DNA from 3 places in the Kitasatospora sp. NPDC085879 genome. Region 2 is predicted to be linked to each of the others. Evidence: riboswitches for the same ligand, from Rfam matches in the RefSeq annotation. Region 2 holds a riboswitch; each other region holds the start of a gene.

Region 1 (6,584 bases), on a different contig from region 2:
GATCGCCGGCGGCGACCGGCGGTCAGGTCGCCAGGTGGTCGAACTCGCCGTCCTTGGCGCCGAGCAGCAGCGCGGCTATCTCGGCCCGGGTGTAGACGAGCGCCGGCCCGTCCGGGAAACGGGAGTTGCGCATCGCCACCTCGCCGGTCGGGAGCGCCGCGAACTCCACGCAGTTGCCCTGCGAGTTGCTGTGCCGACTCTTCTGCCAGACCACTCCGTCGAGGTCCGCAGCGGCCATGCCGTTGTACGTGTCACTCATCGTTGTCTCCCAGAGCCTGGCGTTCGCCTCACTTGACGTGATGATAGCTGGCCTGCACGTGCATCAGCACGGGACAAAGCGCGTGCATCTGACTCATCAGTAGCACCGAACAGCGCCGGCGCCGACCGGGTAAACAGGGGCAGAACACCACATACGACCGCGTAGATGATCACCGTCGGTACGGATGGATCTGCGTCCCGTTGATCTTCACGCTCGACGGCGGGCTTTACGCGCAGTCACATCGGCCACTGTGAGCCGCATCACGCACCCCTCCGACGGAGTGCGCATCGCTTTGCCGGGTTTTGTCCGGTCTTGTGCCGTCACCACCAAGCCCTCACGGGAGTCGACTGCAGTACGGACCCCGGAATGTCCTACGATCTCCGCCATGAGCACCGCAGCCATCCCGGGCGCGCCACTGCCCGTCCGTACGCCAGGCTCCCGTGCGCGGGGGCGCCACCGCCGTCCCGAGCGTCCGGAGGTTCCGGTCGGCTCCCCGGCCCTGCTGCTGGCCGTTCCGGCCACGGCCGGTCCCGAGGCCCGCCCGATCGTCGACGAGCTGCTGTCCGTCGTGCGCGGCGAGCAGCCCGGTATCGAGATCGCGGCCGGCTACCTCGCGGACGAGGCGGAGGACGCCCCGACCGTCGCCGACCTGCTCGCCATGGCCGCCGGCAACGGTGCGCCGCCGCCGATCGTGGTGCCGCTGCTGCCCGGTCCGCACGGTTTCCTGGCGGAGCTGCACGAGGTGGCCGCGGCCGCGGGATCCCCGGTCACCGACCCGCTGGGCCCGCACCCGCTGCTCGCCGAGGCCGTGCACGTCCGCCTCTCCGAGGCCGGGCTGGCGCGCGCCGACCGCGCCCGACTGTTCGCGATCGCGACCTCCGCCGACGGCGTGGTGCTGACCGTCTCCGGCGGCGAGGACGCGGCCGCGGCCGCCGGGATCACCGGTGTGCTGCTCGCCGCCCGCCTCGCCGTGCCGGTGGTGGCCGCCGCCCTGGACGTCCCGGGTTCGGTCGTCGCCGCGGTCGAGCACCTCAAGGCCACCGGTTCGGAGCGCCCCGCACTGGCGCCGCTGGTGATCGGCCCGGAGGCCGACTCCGAGCTGCTGGCCACGGCCGCCGAGCAGACCGGCTGCCCGAGCGCCGCGCCGCTGGGCGCCTACCCGACGGTCGGCCAGCTGATCGCCTCCACCTACCTGGCCGCGCTGCCGCCGCAGCCGCCGGTCGAGGAGCAGGCCGAGGCCGAGGAGCCCGCGGCGGAGCAGTGAGCGCCGTGAGCCACCGCCTCGCGCAGTGAACTCGCAGGAGGGGCCCCGACCGCACCGGTCGGGGCCCCTCCGCGTTCCGTGTCGCGTTCGCTGCAGCGTTCCCCGTCTCGCCCCTCGCCCGTCCCCCGCCCCGGCCTCAGACCGGCAGCCGCCGGGTCGGTGCCGCGGCGTCGGCGAGCCGGATCGCCGGGACGGAGACCGCCCGGGGCGGGCTGTCCACGGTGGCGGGGGCCGCCACGGCGTTCCACTCCGCCTTGCCCGGGCCCGGCTCCAGCTGGACGGCCTGCCGCTCGCCGGCCTTGCGGAGGACGATCCGGGCCGGGCGGGGGGACTGCGGGTCCAGCCAGACCTCGTTGCCGCCGAAGGAGCAGTCCAGCACGGCGATGTCGTCCGGCTGGCCGTCCGGGGTGGCGCGGAAGGCCACCCCGGCCTTGCGGTAGCCCGTCATCCGGCTCCGACTGATCGTCACCGTGCCGCCGGCGAGCTGGTGTTTGGCCGTGGCGACCGCGTAGTCGGACTGCCCTGCCGCGTCGATCAGCAGGCCGTCGAAGACGGTGCCCTTCTCCCGGCCGAGCGCGTGCACGGCCACTCCCCCGGCGCCGTTGCCGTACAGCACACCGCCGTTGTAGTCGAAGTCGTTGAGATAGGCGCCGTGCTCGACGCCCCAGCCGCCGTTGTGGTAGGCGACGAAGCGCTCCAGGGTGTGGTGGTGACGGGCGTTCAGCCAGACGAAGATGCCGTTCTGCAGGTTGTTGTGGGCCAGGCAGCGCTCGAAGGTCCAGACGCCCTCGCTGGTCTCCGGCCACTCGTAGCCGGAGGCGCCGGTGGCGCCCTGGACGCCGACGGCCACGCAGTCGCGGGCGGTGCCGCCGGTGCCGGCGCCGAGTGCGAAGCCGGTGAGCCGGTAGCCGCGCGGGGCGGGCTCGTAGACCGTGCGGGAGGCCACGCAGGACTCGTAGGTGATGTCGTCCGAGGGTGCCTGCGGGGTCCGGGTGTCCGGCGGGCCGTCCCACCAGTAGGCGTCCTCCCAGGTGTCGTGGCTGATGCAGCTGCGGAAGGTGATGCCGTGGCTGGCGTGCGGGACGAAGGCGTGGCTGCCGCAGTCACGGACCACCACGCCCTCCACGACGGTGCCGCGGGAGGTGTCGCCGAGCATGTGGAAGTGCAGCCCGTACCGGCCGAGGACGGGCTCGGTCACCGGGGCGCCGTTCCAGGTCTCCTTGCCGGCCCGGCGCGGGCCGAGCCAGCGCAGCGCCGCGTGCCGGACATCGGCCCGCCGCGAGCTGGTCAGGTGGACGTGGGCGCGACCCCGGGGGGTGCCCTCGACCCGTACGCTGCGGGTCAGGTTGAGCACCTCGGCGCCGACGGCGACCCCGCCGCCGGCCGAGACGCGCGGGTGCGCGTGGGCCAGGGGTGCGCTCAGCACGACGGTCCTGCCGTCGACCCGTCTGATCGTGCACAGATCGTATCGGGTGGAGAATTCGTCCTCGCTCGGGGGTCCGGTCGGAGTGACGGCCAGCTCGTCGCCCGACTGCCAGCCGGTGGGCGGCTCGGCCAGGCTCAGCTCGGTGTCGCCGGCCTTGAGCGCGGTCGCCGCGCGAGCCCAGGCGGTCTTGGCGGCGCCGTCCAGCCGGAGGTAGCCGGTGCCGGTCACCCAGAGCCCGGTGTCCCCCTCCACCATCGTCATGCCGCCGCCCCGGAACGTTCGTTCGTCCACGGATGGAAATCGCAGGGTGTGCACGGCACCCTCCGCCGGAGCCAGCGCCAGGGTGCCGCGGACCTCGACGCCGCCCGCCGAGGAGAGCGTGAGGCTGCGCTCCGGCGCGAAGACCAGCGAACCGCCCGGCTCGACCAGCAGCGAGCCGACCGTCGCGTCGGCGTCCAGCAGGACGCGGTCGGCGATCCGCACGGCGCCCTTCGGGCCCGGGACGGCGCCGCCCCAGCCGGCCGGGTCGGACCAGCGGCGGCCCGTCAGATCGACCGGGGAGGGCGAGGGGTCGACCGGGGTCGGGGCGGCGTGCGTGTGCCCGGCAGAGGCCCCGCCAGGGCCCTCGGAGGGCGTGGCACCGAACGCGCCGGGATGCGCCTCGGAGGCGAGCGACCGGCGGGCCCATTCGCCGCCGGCCGCCGCGACCGCCGCGGTGGAGATCCCGATCCAGAGCAGCACCCGGCGCCGGCCCACCCGGCGGTGCGGGACCGGCCTCCGCGACATCCCGTCGGTCTCCGCCTCGCGGCGCCCGTCGCGCTCGTCCATGACCGGTCGACCCCTCCCCCGGGTCGCCGCCCGGCCCCCGCTGCCTGAAGCATAAACAAGCCGGTTTTCCCGGACGGGATTTGCACGAAAGCGGCGAAAGTCGATCACGGGGATATCAAGGAATCGATCATGAATTACGCCAAGATCACCTGTGACCGGCATCACACATGTTTGCGGTTTGAACTTAACTCTGTCTAATGTCCTCCCACGTTCGTGGTCACACGGACCCAGTTGGCCCGAACGCCGAGTCCTGCCGGCGGTCCGACTGGCAAGCGAAACGCACTTCGGCAGGGGCGGGGGAACCAGGTAAGTCGCCCGGGAGCGGTCCAGCGCCGCTCCCCGGCTTGGGGTGAAGCCGCGCGCGCGGAAACGGCGAGAGATCGCCGGAATCCGTGCGTGCGGCCGGGCAACTCCAGCCCGAATCCGACAGCTCACCTCGCAGGCGTGGGAGAGGAACGCTGCTTCATGCTGTCCATCAACTCCAAGCGCGGCCGACGCATTCTCGCCACCACCGGCGTCGTCGGCATCGGCCTCACCATCCCGTCGCTGGCCGTCGGCAGCGCCTCCGCCGCCTCGGTCTCCACCTGGGACAAGGTCGCCCAGTGCGAGTCCTCCGGCGACTGGCACATCAACACCGGCAACGGCTTCTACGGTGGCCTCCAGTTCACCAACAGCACCTGGTCCTCCTTCGGCGGCGGCAGCTACGCCTCCCGCGCCGACCTGGCCACCAAGGACCAGCAGATCGCCATCGCCGAGAAGGTCCTCGCCGTCCAGGGCCCCGGCGCCTGGCCCGTCTGCTCCGTCAAGGCCGGTCTGACCAAGGGTGGTCCGGCCCCCGAGATCAACCCCGGCGGCTCGGCCTCCACCACCGCCCCGGCGGCCTCCACCGGCAGCAGCACCGCCGCCAAGCCGGCCGCTCCGGCCGCCCCGGCCGCCTCCACCGGCAGCGGCTCGACCGCCTCCGCCGGCACCTCCCAGGACGGCAAGGCCTGGCAGGGCAAGAAGTCCTGGCAGGGCAACCGCTCCCACGGCGCCACCTACACCGTGCGGGCCGGCGACTGGCTGTCGACCATCGCGGAGCGCAACCACGTCCAGGGTGGCTGGCAGAAGCTCTACGAGATCAACAAGTCGGTCCTGACCAGCGGTCCGCACACCATCTACCCGGGCCAGAAGCTGTCCCTGGGCACCGGTGCGCAGCACGCCCAGGCCGCCCAGGCCGCTCCGGCCGCCGCCCAGCCGGCCGCCAAGCCCGCCACCACGGCGGTCAAGGCGAGCACCACCACCCCGGCCGCGCAGACCGCCACCGGCTCCAAGGCCGCCGCGGTCAACTTCGCGCTCTCCAAGGTGGGCCAGGCCTACATCTACGGCGGCACCGGCAACGGCGGCTGGGACTGCTCCGGGCTGACCCAGGCCGCGCTGCGCGCCGCGGGCATCTCCGTCCCGCGCGTCGCCGCCGACCAGGCCGACTACTCCACCCGCGTCTCGCTGGACAGCCTGCAGCCGGGCGACCTGCTGTTCTGGTCCAGCAACGGTGCCAACTCCGGTGTGCACCACGTCGCCATGTACATCGGTGACGGCAAGTACGTCGAGGCCGCCAACCCGAGCGCCGGTGTCCGCGTCCAGACGATCGCCAACTGGGCGCCGGACTTCGCCGGCCGGGTCTGATCCCGGCTCGGTGCCGGCGTCCCGCACGCCGGCATCCCCGCGCCCGTCGGCCGTACACGGGTCCCACGGCCCGGGCGCTCCTCTCCCCTCCGATGCCCCGGAGCGGCCTCCCGCCGCTCCGGGGCATCGGCCTGCCCGCGCGGATAGGCTGACGCTCCCACGGAGTTGAGGAGTCGCCATGGCAGCGAAGGTCACCGTCACGCTGGACGCCGATCTGGCGATCGAGGTCATGCTGGCCGCCGGGGCGGGCAACCCGCAGGACGCGGTCGAGCTCATCGTCCGCGACTACCTGGCCCGCAGCCGGCGCACCGAGGCCCGCACCGGGGACGCCGCCGACGCCGAACGCACCGCCCGCCCGCACCGCACCGTCGAGGAGGGCTGACCGGACCGCCGCCCGGGGGCGTCGGGGACACCGGGCCCCGGGAACGCCTGCGGCCCCGGAGAGAGAGCTCTCCGGGGCCGCAGCCGTGTGCCTCCGGCCATGGGCCGGGTGGCGGGGTGTCAGCGCACGCTGGCGCCGGTGGAGCCGCGCATCACGAGCTCCGGCTGGAACATGAACTCCGCGCGCTGCGCGGGGTTGCCGCCGACCTCCTCCAGCAGGGCGTCCACCGCGGCGGTGGCCATCGCCTCGACCGGCTGGCGGATCGTGGTCAGCGGCGGCTCGGTGAACGCTATCAGCGGCGAGTCGTCGAACCCGACCACCGAGACGTCCTGCGGCACGGAGAGCCCGCGCTGCCGGGCGGCCCGGATCGCGCCGAGCGCCATCATGTCGCTCCCGCAGACGATCGCGGTGGCGCCCTTGTCGAGCAGCGCGCCGGCCGCGGCGTGCCCGCCCTCCACGCTGAACAGCGTGTGGTGGACCCAGCCGTCGGCCTCCTCCGCGGTCAGCCCGAGGAGTTCCTGGACGGCCGCCCGGAAGCCCTCGATCTTGCGGAGCACCGGCACGTACCGCTTCTGGCCGACCGCGAGGCCGATCTTGGTGTGGCCGAGCTCGACCAGGTGCTGGACGGCCATCCACATCGCGGCCCGGTCGTCCGGCGAGATGAACGGCGCGGCGATCCGCTCGCTGTAGCCGTTGATCATCACGAACGGCACCTGCCGGCCGATCAGCTTGTTGTACCGCTCGTGGTCGGCCGTGGTGT
Region 2 (6,584 bases):
GCTGTCGAGGTCGACGTAGAAGCCGGCGCCGGGACCGGGGACGCGGCCGGTGCTTCGGTCGTGGCCGGTGGCGGCGGTCGCGGTCGCGGGCAGGCAGCAGACCGCTGCGACGGCGGCGAGGGCTGCGCTCGCGGCCGCGATTCGACGGCGTGGGCGGGACACGTGCGGCTCCTAGGGCTGGCGTGCGGGCTGCGCAGGGTGAGGGTGCGAGCCGCTCGTGGGAGCGCTCCCAAGCGCGAGGGAAGTTCTAGTCGGAGCCGTCCGCGGCGTCAAGGCTTCGCGCAGGCCGTTCACCCTGCTGAACTATGGGCCGACCGCGACGAAGCGTGGGCCGGGCGCAAGGGCCGCTCTATCGTCACCGTCCGCTCGCGTCCGTAGCATTGACGTGGTGTCAGGTTCGCGGCTGCGGTCTGGCCATGGATGCAACCGGTGTTCAGTGATGTGAACATCGAGACGGACGGCTGCGCCGACCTGTTCCGCAACGACCTCGGCGCGACCACCGCCGCATCACCAGGACCGGCGGCTTCACCGTCGCGTCCTACGGCTACGACCCGACCGGCGCGGACACCGTGGCGGCCGTGGACACCGCGGGTGCCGGCACCGGCCGGATCTGACGCCCCGGCACAGCGCGGCGCCGGCGGTCCCGGGCTCGTCGCCCGGGGCCGCCGGCGCCTGTGCGCGTGCGGTGCCGCGATTACTTGATCTTCAGGACCTGGCCGGGCTTGATGAGGTCCGGGTCCTGGCCGATGGTGCCCGAGTTGCCGTCGTAGACGGACTTCCAGCCGCCGAGCTTGTTCTTGTTGGAGATGTCGGAGAGCGTGTCGCCGGGCGCCACGGTGTAGGTGGCGGGCTCGGTCTGCTGCGGCGCCGGGGTGGCCGTGGCGGCCTCGGTCGCGGTGCTCGTCGAGGCGGGGGCGGCCGGGCCGGTCGGGGCGGTGGTCGGGTCGGTCGCCGTCGGCGCGCCGGTGGACGGGGCCGGGGTGACCGGCAGGCCGGTGATCGGGTCGATCGTCGGTGCCGTCGTGGTGTCCGGGGCGGGGGTGCCGGGGGCCGTGGTGCCCGGCGCCGTGGTCGTGGTGCCGCCCGGGACGGTCGGCGCGGTGGTGCCGGTGCCCGGCGCGGGGGGCGTGGTCGGGACCTGGCCCGGCGTCGGCGTGGTGGAGTTCGACTGACCGGGGGCGGTGGCTGCCGGGCCGGTGTAGTAGTCGTAGATCTCCTGGCTCGTCGTCCAGTACCACTGCCCGTCGACCTGATACCAGTACACGCCGTTCGCGTCCCGGCCCTGCATGCCGGTGAAGACCGGCGCCGAGGCACCGCGCTCGGCGGGCGTGGTGGTGGTCGGAGCCGGGGTCGTGGGGACGGTCGGCTCGACCGTCTCCGGCTTGCCCTCGCCGGTGAGGCCCGCGGTGGTGGCGCAGTGCCCCCAGGCCTTGGCGCCGCGGTCCGAGAGGACCCGCTCGGCGACGCTGATCTGCTCCTCCTTGCTGGCCCGGTCGGGCGTGGAGGCGAACTTGTCGCCGCCGTACGCGACCCAGGTGCGGAGGTCGAGTTGGAGCCCGCCGTACTCGCCGTTGCCGGCGGCCTTCCCCCAGTTGCCGGCGGTGGCGCACTGGGCGACGGCGTCCCAGGTGGTGACCGGGGCGGCGTGGGCGCCCGTGGCGGTGAGCAGGGGGATCGCCAATCCTGCGCCTGCCACGCCGGCGACCGCGACGGCACGCTCGGTCTGGGTGGGGCGGCGGTGACGGCCCGAGCCGATGAAACCCATCAGTTCCCTCTCCGCACGCCTGCGAGGTGAGCTGTCGGGTTCGGACCGGGAGGTGGCCCGGCCGCGCTGAGGCGGCTTCACCCCTAGCCGTGTGGGGCCGGCGTCGAAACGTGGGTCCCCCGTCCCTGCCCAAGGTCTGGTCGGTGACCCGGTGGACGCGGTGGGCAGGGTTCGGCGTGCCGCGTCTTGGGTGCCCGTGCTGTCGGGCTGAGGTGGACATTAGAGGGATCGTCACCGCGATAACAAGCCAGCATCCCGAACATCACACAATCATCACGAGTGCTTCGGTGCCACATGCGCGTATTTCGGCCGCCCGCCCCGGTGTGCGCCACCGCCCGCCGGGGCGCCGCCGCAGGTCGGAGGGGATGCCGTACCGGCCTGACGTGTCCGCGACGGCGAGCCTCGGACGAATTCCCGGGAATTCCCTGGGAATTCCTCCGGGGAAAATGCGCGGACGCCGACCGGTGTCGGTGGGGTGAAATGCCGACTGCCGCCCCGCCGCGGTCCGCCGCCGTGCCCCGCCCGGACGATCACGGCACGAACGGATCGCCCCGCCGGGGCGGAGTGGAAGGTTCGGGTCCGCCACGGGGTCCGACCCCGGCCCTCGTTCGTGTCGGAACGGGCCGAGGGCGCCGACTGTCCGCTCACCCCTCGGCGGGCCAGCAGGCCAGCACCGCCGCGGCCTCCTCCGCGGTCAGCGGCCGGTGACCGATCGCCACGTCGTCCTCGTCGAAGGAGCACTCCGCGTACAGCAGCAGCACCGACCGGCCGTCCTCCTCCCGCAGCACCGCGCGGCGCCCCAGATCGCCCTGGGCGGACCACTCCACGTACCGCAGCGGGCCGCACCGGACGCTGATCCGGTCCACCCGGGAGCCGTCCGGCGGGAGCAGGCCGGCGATCGACCCCGCCGAGGAGGGCGCCCAGCGCTCCGGCGCCTCCGTGATCCGGACCACCTCGTCGACCGAGACCCGCACCCAGGCCGCGCCCGGGCGTTCGTCCGCCACCGCCAGCGGGGTGCAGCGGACCAGGGCGTGCGCCGGCAGTTCCTCCGGATGGTCGGGCGTGCCGTTCGCCGCCGTCGCGGCCGGGGTGAACAGGCACCAGAACGGCCCGTCCACGAGCAGCGGCCCGTCCAGGCCGATCATCCGCCGCTCGCCGGCCACCGGCAGCCGGTCGGTCGGGACGATGCCCCGGCCGTCGTACGGCGAGTCGGTGGGGTCGGGATCGGGCCAGTGGACGAGGGTGGTGCCGGCCGCGCCCGCCCACTCCGGCACGGGCGAGGCGGACCAGGCGCGGCGCGGCGTGCAGCCGCAGCCGGCGCCCGCCACGGAGACGATGACGGTCATGCACCGCATGGTGGCAAAGCCGCCGGCGCCCCCGGCCGGCGGGGCCCGGGCGGGCCGCTTCGCTCGGATCCCGGTGGGCCGTCACACCGCCTTCGCGGCCGGCTCCGGGGCGGGCACCGCCTGCTCGGCCGCCGGTCGGCCGCGCAGGCCGAGGAAGACGGCGAGGGCGGCGAGCAGCACGGGGACGGCGACCACCCGCAGGCCGACGGCCATGCCGGCGGTGAACTCGGCCGGGCCGTGGGCGGTGCCGCCGCCCGTACGGGAGGCGAGCACGGTGCCGACCACGGCGACCCCGAGGGCCGCGCCGAGCTCCCGCGCCGCGGTGTTCAGCCCGGCGCCCAGACCGGCCTGCCCGGGCGGGAGTTCGGAGACCACCGCGTGGGTGAGGCCGGGCGCGGACAGGCCCATACCGGCCGAGAGCAGCAGCAGCCACAGCGCGTAGACGGGGTACGGGGTGCCGGGCCCGGCGCTGGAGACACCGAGCAGACCGGCCCCGATCAGCGCCAGTCCGGCGCCCGCCACCGGCCGCACCCCGTGCCTGGCCTGCAGCCGCCCGGCGAACCGCGGCACCAGGGCCATGCCGACGGTCAGCGGCACGATGGCGAAGCCGGTGCGGGCCGCCGAGTACCCCTTGGCGTACTGCAGGAACTGCGAGTTGACGAAGAACAGCGCGAAAAGGCCGAAAAACGATGCTGCCGTGCCCAGAACGGCGGCCCGCAGCCGCCGGGAGCGGAACACCCGCGGATCGATCAGCGGCCGCCGGGCCGCCAGGCCGTACCCGGTGAAGGCGGTCAGCAGCGCCGCGCCGACCGCGAATCCGGCCAGGACGGGAGCCGAGGCCCAGCCGTGCGAGGGGCCCTCGATGATGCCGTAGAGCACCGCGGCGGTACCGCCGATGAGCAGGGCCGAGCCGGCCGGGTCGGGCGTGGAGTCGTGGCGCGGCAGATCGGGGACGGTGCGCAGCACGGCCGCGGCGAGCAGCCCGGAGAGCGGGAGCATCGCCCAGAACAGCGCCGGCCAGGGCAGGAACTGGGCGGTCAGTCCGCCGCCGACGTTCCCCGCCAGGCCGCCGAGGCCGACCGCCAGTGTCCAGGAGGCGAGGGCCTGCACGCGCCGCTCCGGGCCGGCCAGGTGGACGAGGACCGCCATGGTGGCGGGCATGATCAGCGCGGCGCCTGCGCCGGAGACCGCGCGCCCGGCGATCAGTGCGGCGACCGAGCCGAGGGAGCCACCGGCCGCGCTCAGGCAGGCGCCGGCGGCGAACAGGGCGAGGCCGGCGAGCAGCGCCCGCCGCCGGCCCCAGCGGTCGCCGCAGGCGCCGGCCGGGATGAGCAGCCCGGCGAAGACGATGACGTACGCGTCGACCGTCCACAGCAGTCCGTCCGAGGAGGGGTGCAGGGCGGAGGCGGCGAGCTGAGGGATCATCAGGTTGATCGCCGCGACCATGCTCTGGGCGACGAGCACGCAGGCGCACATCGCGAGCAGGGTGGACCGGCGCAGGGCCGGCGGGGTGTTTTCGGGCATGGGCAGGTGGGCTCCTTCCGGAGCGAGGGTGTGTGGGTTCCCGTCCACCGTAGGCCGGTGCTTGGATTGCTTCCAGTGCATGTTTCGCACGGAAGGAATGCACGGAATGCAATCGGGAATGGACCTCAACCTGCTGGTCGCGCTGGACGTCCTGCTGGAGGAGCGCAGTGTGTCGGGGGCGGCGGCCCGGCTGCACCTGTCCGAGCCGGCGACGAGCCGCACCCTGGGCAGGATCCGCCGGGCGCTCGGTGATCCCGTGCTCGTCCGGGCGGGCCGGTCGATGGTCCCCACCCCGCACGCCCTCGCGATCCACCCGGAGGTGCGGGCAGTGGTGGAGCGCGCCCGTGGGCTGTTCAGCGCCGCCGGACAGGTCGATCTGCGCACCCTGGACCGGACGTTCACCGTCCTCGCGCACGACGCCTTCGCCGCCGCGCACGGGGCGGCGCTGTTCGCCCGCACCGCGGCGGAGGCGCCCGGGGTACGGCTGCGCTTCCTCGGCGAGAGCCATGTGGACGCGCCGGCGCTGCGTGAGGGCACCGCGGACCTGGAGGTCGGCGTGATCGACACCACCGCGCCCGAGGTGCGGGTGGAACAGCTCTACGAGGACCGCATGCTGGCCGTCGTCCGGCCCGGACACCCGCTGCTGGACGGGCCGTCGACCCCGGAGCGGTTCGCCGCCGGGCGGCATCTCGGAGTCTCCCGGCGCGGCCGGCCGCACGGGCCGATCGACACCGCGCTCGCCGAACTCGGGCTCTCCCGCACGGTGGTGGGCACGGTGGCGACCTATCCGGCGGCGCTCTTCGTGCTGCGGACCACCGACCTGGTCGGCCTGACCACCGCCCGCAGCCGCCACCTGGCCGAGGCGCTCGGCCTGGTGGCGGTCGAGATCCCGCTGGACCTGCCCGCGCTGCCGTTCGGCCTGGCCTGGCACCCGCGGCACGACGCCGACCCGGCGCACGCCTGGCTGCGCTCCTGCGTACGGGAGTTGCTGACGCGGGACTGAGCGGCGCGGGTGGCATCCGCGTCACCGGCCGGACGGGCGGTGCGGGTTCAGGCGGGCAGCGGCGGCAGGTCCTCGGCGGTGATGGCGTGGTCGGCCGGGGTGATCGGGGAGGGCAGTTCGTCCCGGCCGGTGAGGTAGCGGTGCACGGACGCGGCCGCCGCCCGGCCCTCGGCGATCGCCCAGACGACCAGGGACTGCCCGCGGCCCGCGTCGCCCGCGACGAAGACACCCTCCGGCCCGGCGGCGAACCGCCCGTCCCGCGCCAGGTTGCCGCGGCCGTCCAGGCCGAGGCCCAACTGCTCCGCCAGACCGGTGCCGTGCTCCGGGCCGGAGAAGCCCAGGGCGAGCAGCACCAGGTCGGCCGGGATCGCGTGCTCGGTGCCGGCCACCGGCGTGCGGCTGCCGGGCGCCGCGTCGGCGATCCGGACGGCGGTGACGTGCCCGCCGCCGTCCGCGTCGAAGCACACGGTGGTCGAGGCGTAGGCCCGGATGTCAGGGTCCGGCAGTGCGGGCGGCCGTAGTTCGCCGGCCTCCTCGTGCGAGGTGGTCGCCCGGTGCACCTTGGGGTGGACCGGCCACGGCTGCGTTTGCGGGCGGTCCTCCGGCGGCCGCGGGTTGATGTCCAACTGCCGGACGTCCAGCGCCTCCTGGCGGATCGCGGTGCCGACGCAGTCGGCCGCGGTGTCGCCGCCGCCGATCACCACCACATGCCGGCCGTGCGCGCTGACCGGGGACTGCGGCAGGTCGCCGGCCACCACCCGGTTGGCCAGTGGCAGGTACTCCATCGCCTGGTGGATGCCGGTCGACTCCCTTCCGGGGACCGGGAGTTCGCGCCAGGCGGTGGCGCCGACCGCGATCACGACGGCGTCGCTGTCGGCCCGCAGCCGGTCGGCGGGCAGGTCCCGGCCGACGGCCACGCCGGTGCGGAACCGCGTCCCCTCCGCCC
Region 3 (6,584 bases), on a different contig from region 2:
GCGGGTCAGGGGTGGGGCTGTCCCCACCCCTCCCCTGCGGCGGGCCGTACCCACTCGTCCTCCAGCAGGGAGAACAGCAGGGAGTCGTGCCAGGCGCCGCGCAGCAACTGGTCGTGCCGGATCCGGCCCTCCTGCCGGAAGCCGGCCCGGGTGAGCACCCGGGCCGAGGCGGTGTTCGCCGGGTCGACCCGGGCGGCGAGCCGGTGCAGGCCGAGCGTCCCGAAGGCGAATCCGCAGAGCAGCGCGGTGATCTCGCCGGCGTAGCCGTTGCCCCAGGTGTCCCGGCGCAGCGCACAGCCCAGCGAGGCGGCGCGGTGCCCTTCGAGGCCGAGGACGGCGCTGCCGATCGGCGGGGCCTCGTCGCCCTCCTCGCGCAGGGTCACGGCGAGCCGGTAGACGGTGCGCGGGTCCTGCTCGGCCTCGTCGAGGTACAGCTCGATCTGGTCGGCGCACTCCTCCTCGTCGCGCGGCTCGAAGGGCAGGTACCGGGCGGCCTCCGGGTCGCCGAACACGGCGAACAGGGCGTGGACGTCCTCCGGGGCGAGCCGGAACTCGCGGATCGCCAGGCGCGGCCCGGCCAACCGGACCTGGCGCACCGTCCGGACCTGTTCGGGTGTCATGGCCGCCGACCCTACCCCGGGCCTGACCCCGCGGGCCCCGGATGCCGCGCTGCGGGCCCCGCACCGGTTACGGTACCGGCGTGAACGACGAAGACCTGCAGCTCATCCCCCGTACCCGCGCCGAGGAGCTGCTCGACTGGGCGGACGCCCAGGGCCTGCCCACGGTGCCGGAGGAAGCGGCCCGGCAGGTGCTGGCGCTGCTGGAGCTGAGCGGCGCGCCACTGCACGACGGCTGGCCCGAACTGGGCTCGGCGGTACTGGAACAACTGCTGCACGAGCGGCTCCACCTGTACGTGCAGCCGGACGGCGACCCCGGCGCGTACGGCGCGGCCGTGCGGCTGCTCATCGACCACCAGCGGGCGGTTCGCCGGCTGAACGCCAAACGGCAGGAACGGCTGCACGCGGAGGCGGACTGGCAGGGCGAGCTGCTGGGAACGCTGCTGCGGCGGCCGCAGCTGCTCACCTGGCCCCGGCTCTACACCCTGCTGCTGCGCGCGGACGGGGTGGACACCGCGGACACCGACGCCGTCCGGGCCTGGCTGGACGGCTTCCGCGCGCTGGAGCCCGCGGACCGGACGGCGGCGTACGCGGCGCTGGTCGACACCGGCGCGCTGGACCCGATGTCCGGGGCCGACGCCGCCCTCGGCTGGGGCGAGGCGCACCTGCTGTCGATCGGGATGGCGACCGACGGCGCGCGGCGGCTGCTGGAGTACGGGCTGATGCAGCGCAGCTACCGCAACCTGGCGGCGCTGACCGCGCTCGGCGAGCCGATGCCGTACGAGCTGCGGGGCGAGTTCGAGGACTTCGAGCAGGTGGTGGCGGACGTCGCGCTCTGGCTGTGCGGGCAGTGGACCGTCCCGGGGTTGCCCGCCCTGCTGGTGGCCGACTACCCGGACCTGGCCCCCGAACCGGGCACCGCCGAACTGGAGGCGTACGCCGCGGCCCGCCAGGAACCGGAAGGGGACGCCCACGCGTAGGGGCGCTTCGATGAGCGCCTAGGGCTGGACGCCGTGGGAGCGGAGCCAGCTCAGGGGGTCGACGGGGGCGCCGCCGGCGGGGCGGACCTCCAGGTGGAGGCGGGGGGTGGTGACGCTGCCGGTGGCGCCGACCGCGCCGAGGACGGTGCCGCGCTCGACCGGGCCGTCGGTGACGGCGAGCCGGTTGAGGTGGCAGTACCAGATCTCGGTGCCGTCGGGCAGGGTCTCGACGATCCGGTAGCCGTAGGAGCCGGCCCAGCCGGCCGAGGTGACGGTGCCGTTGCCGACGGCGGTGACCGGGGTGCCGGTGGCGGCCTGGAAGTCGAGGCCGGTGTGCAGGTGGGCCCAGTGGCCGGTGGGGCCGTACTGCGCGCCGAGGGTGTAGCCGGTGGTCGGCAGGGCGAGCGCGGTGGCGTCCACCGCGGCCTGGGCGGCGCGGCGCGCCGCGGCCTCCTGGGCGGCGGCGAGGCGGGCGGCCTCGTCGGCGGCGGTGCGGTGGTCGGCCTGCTGCTGGATGCGGGCGGCGAGGGCGAGGCCCGGGTCGGCGGCGTCGGCCGCCTGGTCGGGGGCGGTCACCGCGGGTTCGGCGGCGGCGGCCGGGCCGGCTGCGGCCGCGGTCATGCCGGCGGCGCCGAGGGTGGCGGCCATGGTGGCGGTGACGCCGAGCAGCGGGCTGCCGCTCCTGGTCTGGCGGGGTACCCGGTGGCGGGCCTGGTCGGCCTGGTCCCAGGGGTGGTCGAGGAGCTGGGTGGCTGCGGCGGTGGGGTCCGCCGAGTGCGTCGACGCCACGGGGCGCACTCCTTTCCTTCCCTCTCGCCGACCGGGTTAGCTGACGGGTTCGGAGCAGGAAGGTCTCCTACGGCTGGGCCACCGGCCCTGCCGATTCACCCCAAGGAACGTGGTTCCCCGGTTCCCGGGGCCACCGGCGAAGGCAGACCGCGGGATTGAGCGACACGCGCACGGTGCCGTGTCGGTACGGCGTTGCCGACCGCGCTGCGTTATCAAACGTTAATGCCGTGCCCGCCTTGATTCCAAGCGTCTGCGGAGGTGGATTCGTAAGGGCTGCGGGCGAAATGGGCTATTTGCCATGGATTGCGAAACGGCCCCTGACGGAGGGTGATCGGACACTCCGGAGTGAGTATCCGTACTCATGCAAGCCCGCCGCGGCTCCGGGACCCTGCAGAGCATGAGCGCACCGATGCAGCCCCGCACCACGGCCGCGTACTACGTGCAGGCCGTCCTGTCCTTCGCCCTCGCCACCGCCGCCCTGGCGATCGGGATCGTCCGCCTCCCGGTGGACGCCTGGATGCGCGCCTTCCTGGCGGTCGCCCTGCTGTACGTGATCACGTCGTCGTTCACGCTGGCCAAGGTGGTCCGCGACCGCCAGGACGCCGGCGACCTGGTCTCCCGGGTCGACCAGGCCAGGCTGGAGAAGCTGCTGGCCGAGCACGACCCCTTCCGGACGGAGGGCCTCTGACCGGTCGCGGCGGTCAGCTGCCGGAGGCGGCGGCGCGGGCCCGCTTGGCGGCGAAGGTCTCGCCGCCGGCGGCCCAGTTCTCGGCCGGGACCTCCTCGACGACCACCCAGACGTTGGCCGGGTCCATTCCGGTGGCCCGGGCGTAGGCGGCGGTGAGCTCGCGGGCGATCTCGGCGCGCTGCTCCTCGGTGCGGCCGGCCAGCTGCTTGACGGTGATGAAGGGCATGACGCCTCCGGTCTCTCGACTCTCGGTCCGGTCTCGGTCCGGCGGCACGGTACCGCAGGCCGCATCCACCTCCTTGACAGCTATGGCTATTAGCCTTAGCTTTATGGCTACGGGCAATCAGCCGCGTCAGCGAGGCCAAGGAGGCCGGCCGTGAACGACACCCAGCACGCCCCGCAGACCCGTCACCTGGACGTTCCCGGCGGCCGGCTGGCGTACGACGACACGGAGCGGGGTGCCGGCGTCCCGGTCGTCCTGCTGCCCGGGATGCTCGACCTGCGGGCGGCCTACCGGCACCTGCACCCGCTGCTCACCGCCGCCGGACACCGGGTGGTCACCATGGACCTGCGCGGCATGGGCGAGTCCTCGACCGCGTGGGACGACTACTCGCCGACCGCGATCGCCGGCGACGTCCGCGCCCTGCTCGACCACCTGGGCATCGCACGCGCCGTCCTGGTCGGCAGCTCGTACACCGGCGCCACCGTGGTGCGGGTCGCCGCGGACGCGCCGGAGCGGGTCGCCGGGATCGTCCTGATCGACGCCTTCTTCGAGAACTTCCCGCCCACCCTGCTGCAGAGGGCCATGGTCGGCCTGCTCGGCCCGGCCGTCACGTGGTTCCCGGCACTGTGGGGCGCCGCGCAGAAGCTCTACTTCCCGACCGCACGGCCGGCCGACTTCGACGAGTACCGGGCCCGGCTGGTCGCCTCGCTCAAGCGGCCGGGCCGCCGCGCGGCGATCCGCGGCTACGTCCGCGGCGAATCCGCGCCGACCGGCTGGGGCGCCGGCGTGACCTGCCCCGCGCTGGTCGTGATGGGCAGCCGCGACCCCGACTTCCCCGACCCGGCCGCGCTCGCCGAGCGGCAGGCCGAGGCGCTGCGCGGACGTAAGGTGATCATCGAGGGCGGCGGCCACTACCCGATGGCCGGGTACCCGCAGGCCACCGCCGACGCCCTGCTGCCCTTCCTGACCGAAGTGAACGAGGTCACCTGATGCCCAGGGCCGGTCTGACCCCCGCCGCCGTCGTCGACCACGCGCTCGGGCTGCTCGACGAGCAGGGCCCGGAGGCCCTCACCCTGGCCGCCGTGGCCGGCCGGGCCGGCGTGGCCACCCCCTCGCTCTACAAGCACGTCTCCGGCGGGCTGGGCGAGCTGCGCGGGCTGATCGCCGTCCGGGTGACCGGCGAGCTGACCGAGCGGTTGTCGGGCGCGGTGCTCGGCCGCGGCGGGGACGAGGCGCTCGCCGCGCTGATCGACGCCTACGTCGACTACGCGGTGCGCCATCCGCACCGGTACGCGGCGTTGCCGCAGGCCCCGCAGGACGACCCGGAGCTGACCGCGGCGGCCGGCCGGCTGGTCGAGGTGATCCTGGCGGTGCTGCGGGGGTACGGCCTGACCGGCTCCGAGCTGGTCCACGCGGCCCGGACGGTCCGCGCCGCGGCGCACGGCTTCGCCTCGCTGAGCACCGCCGGCGGCTTCCGGCTCGCCGAGGACCCGGCGACCACCCGGCAGCGGCTGACCGGGGTGCTGGTGGCGGGTCTGCGCGACTGGCCGCGCTGAACGACCGTGACCCGGCGGCGTCCCGCGCGTTGTGCAGGGCATGAAGAAGCGCAGCATGCTCGCCTTTGCCTCGCTCGCCGTCGGCGTCGTCGCCTCGCTGACCGCTCCGAGCGCCCACGCCGACGGGTCGCAGCACCGCACCGGAGACGGCCGGACGGTCACCGGCACCGAGCTCCCGGACACCGCGGCCGAGCTGCCGGTCGAGGACGCCGACCTCACCTGAGCCCGGGCGGCCGCCGCCGCCCGCCCCCACCTCCACGGGCCCGCGCCGACCGGCGCGGGCCTCGGTGCTGTCCGGGGCCGCCGGGACCGGGGTTGACGCGGGGCGGGTCGGCGGCGGAAGGTGCTGGGGCACCCCGCCCCTCGCACCAGGACCTCGCCATGGACACCGTCACCGACCGCCTCCGCAGCAATCTCACCGGCCAGCCGCTGCTGGCGACCCTGGGGGTGGAGATCGTCGAGCTGGCCCGCGGCCGGGTGGTGCTCGACCTGCCGGTGCGGCCCGGGGTGACCCAGCAGAACGGTTTCGTGCACGCCGGCGCGATATCCACGCTCGCCGACGCGGCGGCCGGGGCGGCCGCGCTCTCCCTGATGCCCGAGGGCAAGGACGTGCTCAGCGTGGAGTTCAAGCTCAACCTGCTGAGCCCCGGGGTGGGTGAGCGGCTGCGCGCCACCGGCACGGTCGTCCGCAGCGGGCGCACCATCACCGTCGTGGGTGCGGAGGTCCGTTCGGTCAGCGGTGGCATCCCCGGCAAGGAGGTCGCGCTGCTCCAGGGCACGATGATCGCCGTGGAGCACACCCGGTGAACGCCGGCGCGGGGGACGGCCGGGGCGGGTTCCGGGACAGCTCTGTCACCGAATCCGGACAGCGGAGGCCGTCGGACGGGGTAGGCCGGGTGGTGGAGGACGGTGCGCGGCAGCCCGGCGGCGCCCGGCAGGGACACGGAGGACGTGGAGAGATGACGAAGACGGCCAGAAGCACCGCGCCAGCCACCGGACTCATCCCCGGGCAGCGCCCGCCGGTCGAGCCGCCGGTCGTTCCGGCCGCCGACGCACCGCCGGCCGGCGGGCTCGCCGCGCTGCGCCGGGCCTTCGCGGTCGCCCGCGGCCTGTGCACCCTGCGGCCGGTGCCGGCGCGGGTCCAGGAGCCGTACGGGGAAGTGGACGGCCAGTGACGGATTGACGCGGCGTCATGCCGAAATCCCGCTTTTTGACGCGTTCAAATCATCAATCCGGTGATCTGTTCACACATACGTAGGATCATCATCCTAGAATTCGCCGCGTGACGATGTCTCAGTGGTGCGCAGCGGCAGCCGTTGTCCTCGCCGTCCCCGCGGTTCTGACCGCCGCGAGGTACCGGGCCGTCACCCGCACCCTGCGCCGCCGGCTCGACGATCAGCAGCACGAACTCGACTCCCTGCGCGGCCGGTTGGCGGGCGAGCTGGCCCGGCGCACCGCCGAGAGCGCCGCCGTCCAGCGTGAGCAGGAGCTCACCGCCGGCACCCAGCGCGCCTTCCTCAGCGTCGCCCGCCGCATCCTGGTGATGGCCCACGACCAGCAGGCCGGGCTGGACGAGATGGAGCGCACCCACGACGACCCCGTCCTGCTGGAGGGGCTGCTCAAGGCCGACCACGCCGCGGCCCAACAGGCGAGGCTGGCACAGACCCTGGCGGTGCTCTGCGGCGCGCGGGCCGGCCGCCACTGGCCCGAGCCGGTCGCGCTGGAGGACGT

The links. Region 2 has a riboswitch for cyclic di-AMP ahead of AB0P35_RS02035 (transglycosylase family protein). Riboswitches for the same ligand answer to the same signal wherever they lie in the genome.
Region 1: linked by a shared signal. The riboswitch ahead of AB0P35_RS22555 (transglycosylase family protein) and the one ahead of AB0P35_RS02035 (transglycosylase family protein) in region 2 are both predicted to bind cyclic di-AMP.
Region 3: linked by a shared signal. The riboswitch ahead of AB0P35_RS12450 (M23 family metallopeptidase) and the one ahead of AB0P35_RS02035 (transglycosylase family protein) in region 2 are both predicted to bind cyclic di-AMP.

Annotation. Positions count from the first base shown of each region.
Region 1 is NZ_JBFBJZ010000029.1:90,916-97,499, reverse strand. It holds gene AB0P35_RS22570 (DUF397 domain-containing protein) at 23-259, opposite strand; gene AB0P35_RS22565 (hypothetical protein) at 645-1,523, shown strand; gene AB0P35_RS22560 (hypothetical protein) at 1,660-3,777, opposite strand; cyclic di-AMP (ydaO/yuaA leader) riboswitch at 4,009-4,237, shown strand; gene AB0P35_RS22555 (transglycosylase family protein) at 4,243-5,442, shown strand; gene AB0P35_RS22550 (hypothetical protein) at 5,621-5,824, shown strand; gene AB0P35_RS22545 (LacI family DNA-binding transcriptional regulator) at 5,944-6,584, opposite strand, start outside.
Region 2 is NZ_JBFBJZ010000002.1:70,778-77,361, forward strand. It holds gene AB0P35_RS02030 (glycoside hydrolase family 6 protein) at 1-162, opposite strand, end outside; gene AB0P35_RS02035 (transglycosylase family protein) at 695-1,765, opposite strand; cyclic di-AMP (ydaO/yuaA leader) riboswitch at 1,766-1,918, opposite strand; gene AB0P35_RS02040 (hypothetical protein) at 2,410-3,111, opposite strand; gene AB0P35_RS02045 (MFS transporter) at 3,193-4,635, opposite strand; gene AB0P35_RS02050 (LysR family transcriptional regulator) at 4,733-5,638, shown strand; gene AB0P35_RS02055 (glutamate synthase subunit beta) at 5,686-6,584, opposite strand, start outside.
Region 3 is NZ_JBFBJZ010000012.1:136,834-143,417, reverse strand. It holds gene AB0P35_RS12460 (GNAT family protein) at 6-620, opposite strand; gene AB0P35_RS12455 (hypothetical protein) at 701-1,597, shown strand; gene AB0P35_RS12450 (M23 family metallopeptidase) at 1,616-2,386, opposite strand; cyclic di-AMP (ydaO/yuaA leader) riboswitch at 2,397-2,535, opposite strand; gene AB0P35_RS12445 (YiaA/YiaB family inner membrane protein) at 2,784-3,074, shown strand; gene AB0P35_RS12440 (4-oxalocrotonate tautomerase family protein) at 3,088-3,300, opposite strand; gene AB0P35_RS12435 (alpha/beta hydrolase) at 3,451-4,287, shown strand; gene AB0P35_RS12430 (TetR-like C-terminal domain-containing protein) at 4,287-4,853, shown strand; gene AB0P35_RS12425 (hypothetical protein) at 4,894-5,076, shown strand; gene AB0P35_RS12420 (PaaI family thioesterase) at 5,235-5,660, shown strand; gene AB0P35_RS12415 (hypothetical protein) at 5,813-6,028, shown strand; gene AB0P35_RS12410 (ATP-binding protein) at 6,142-6,584, shown strand, end outside.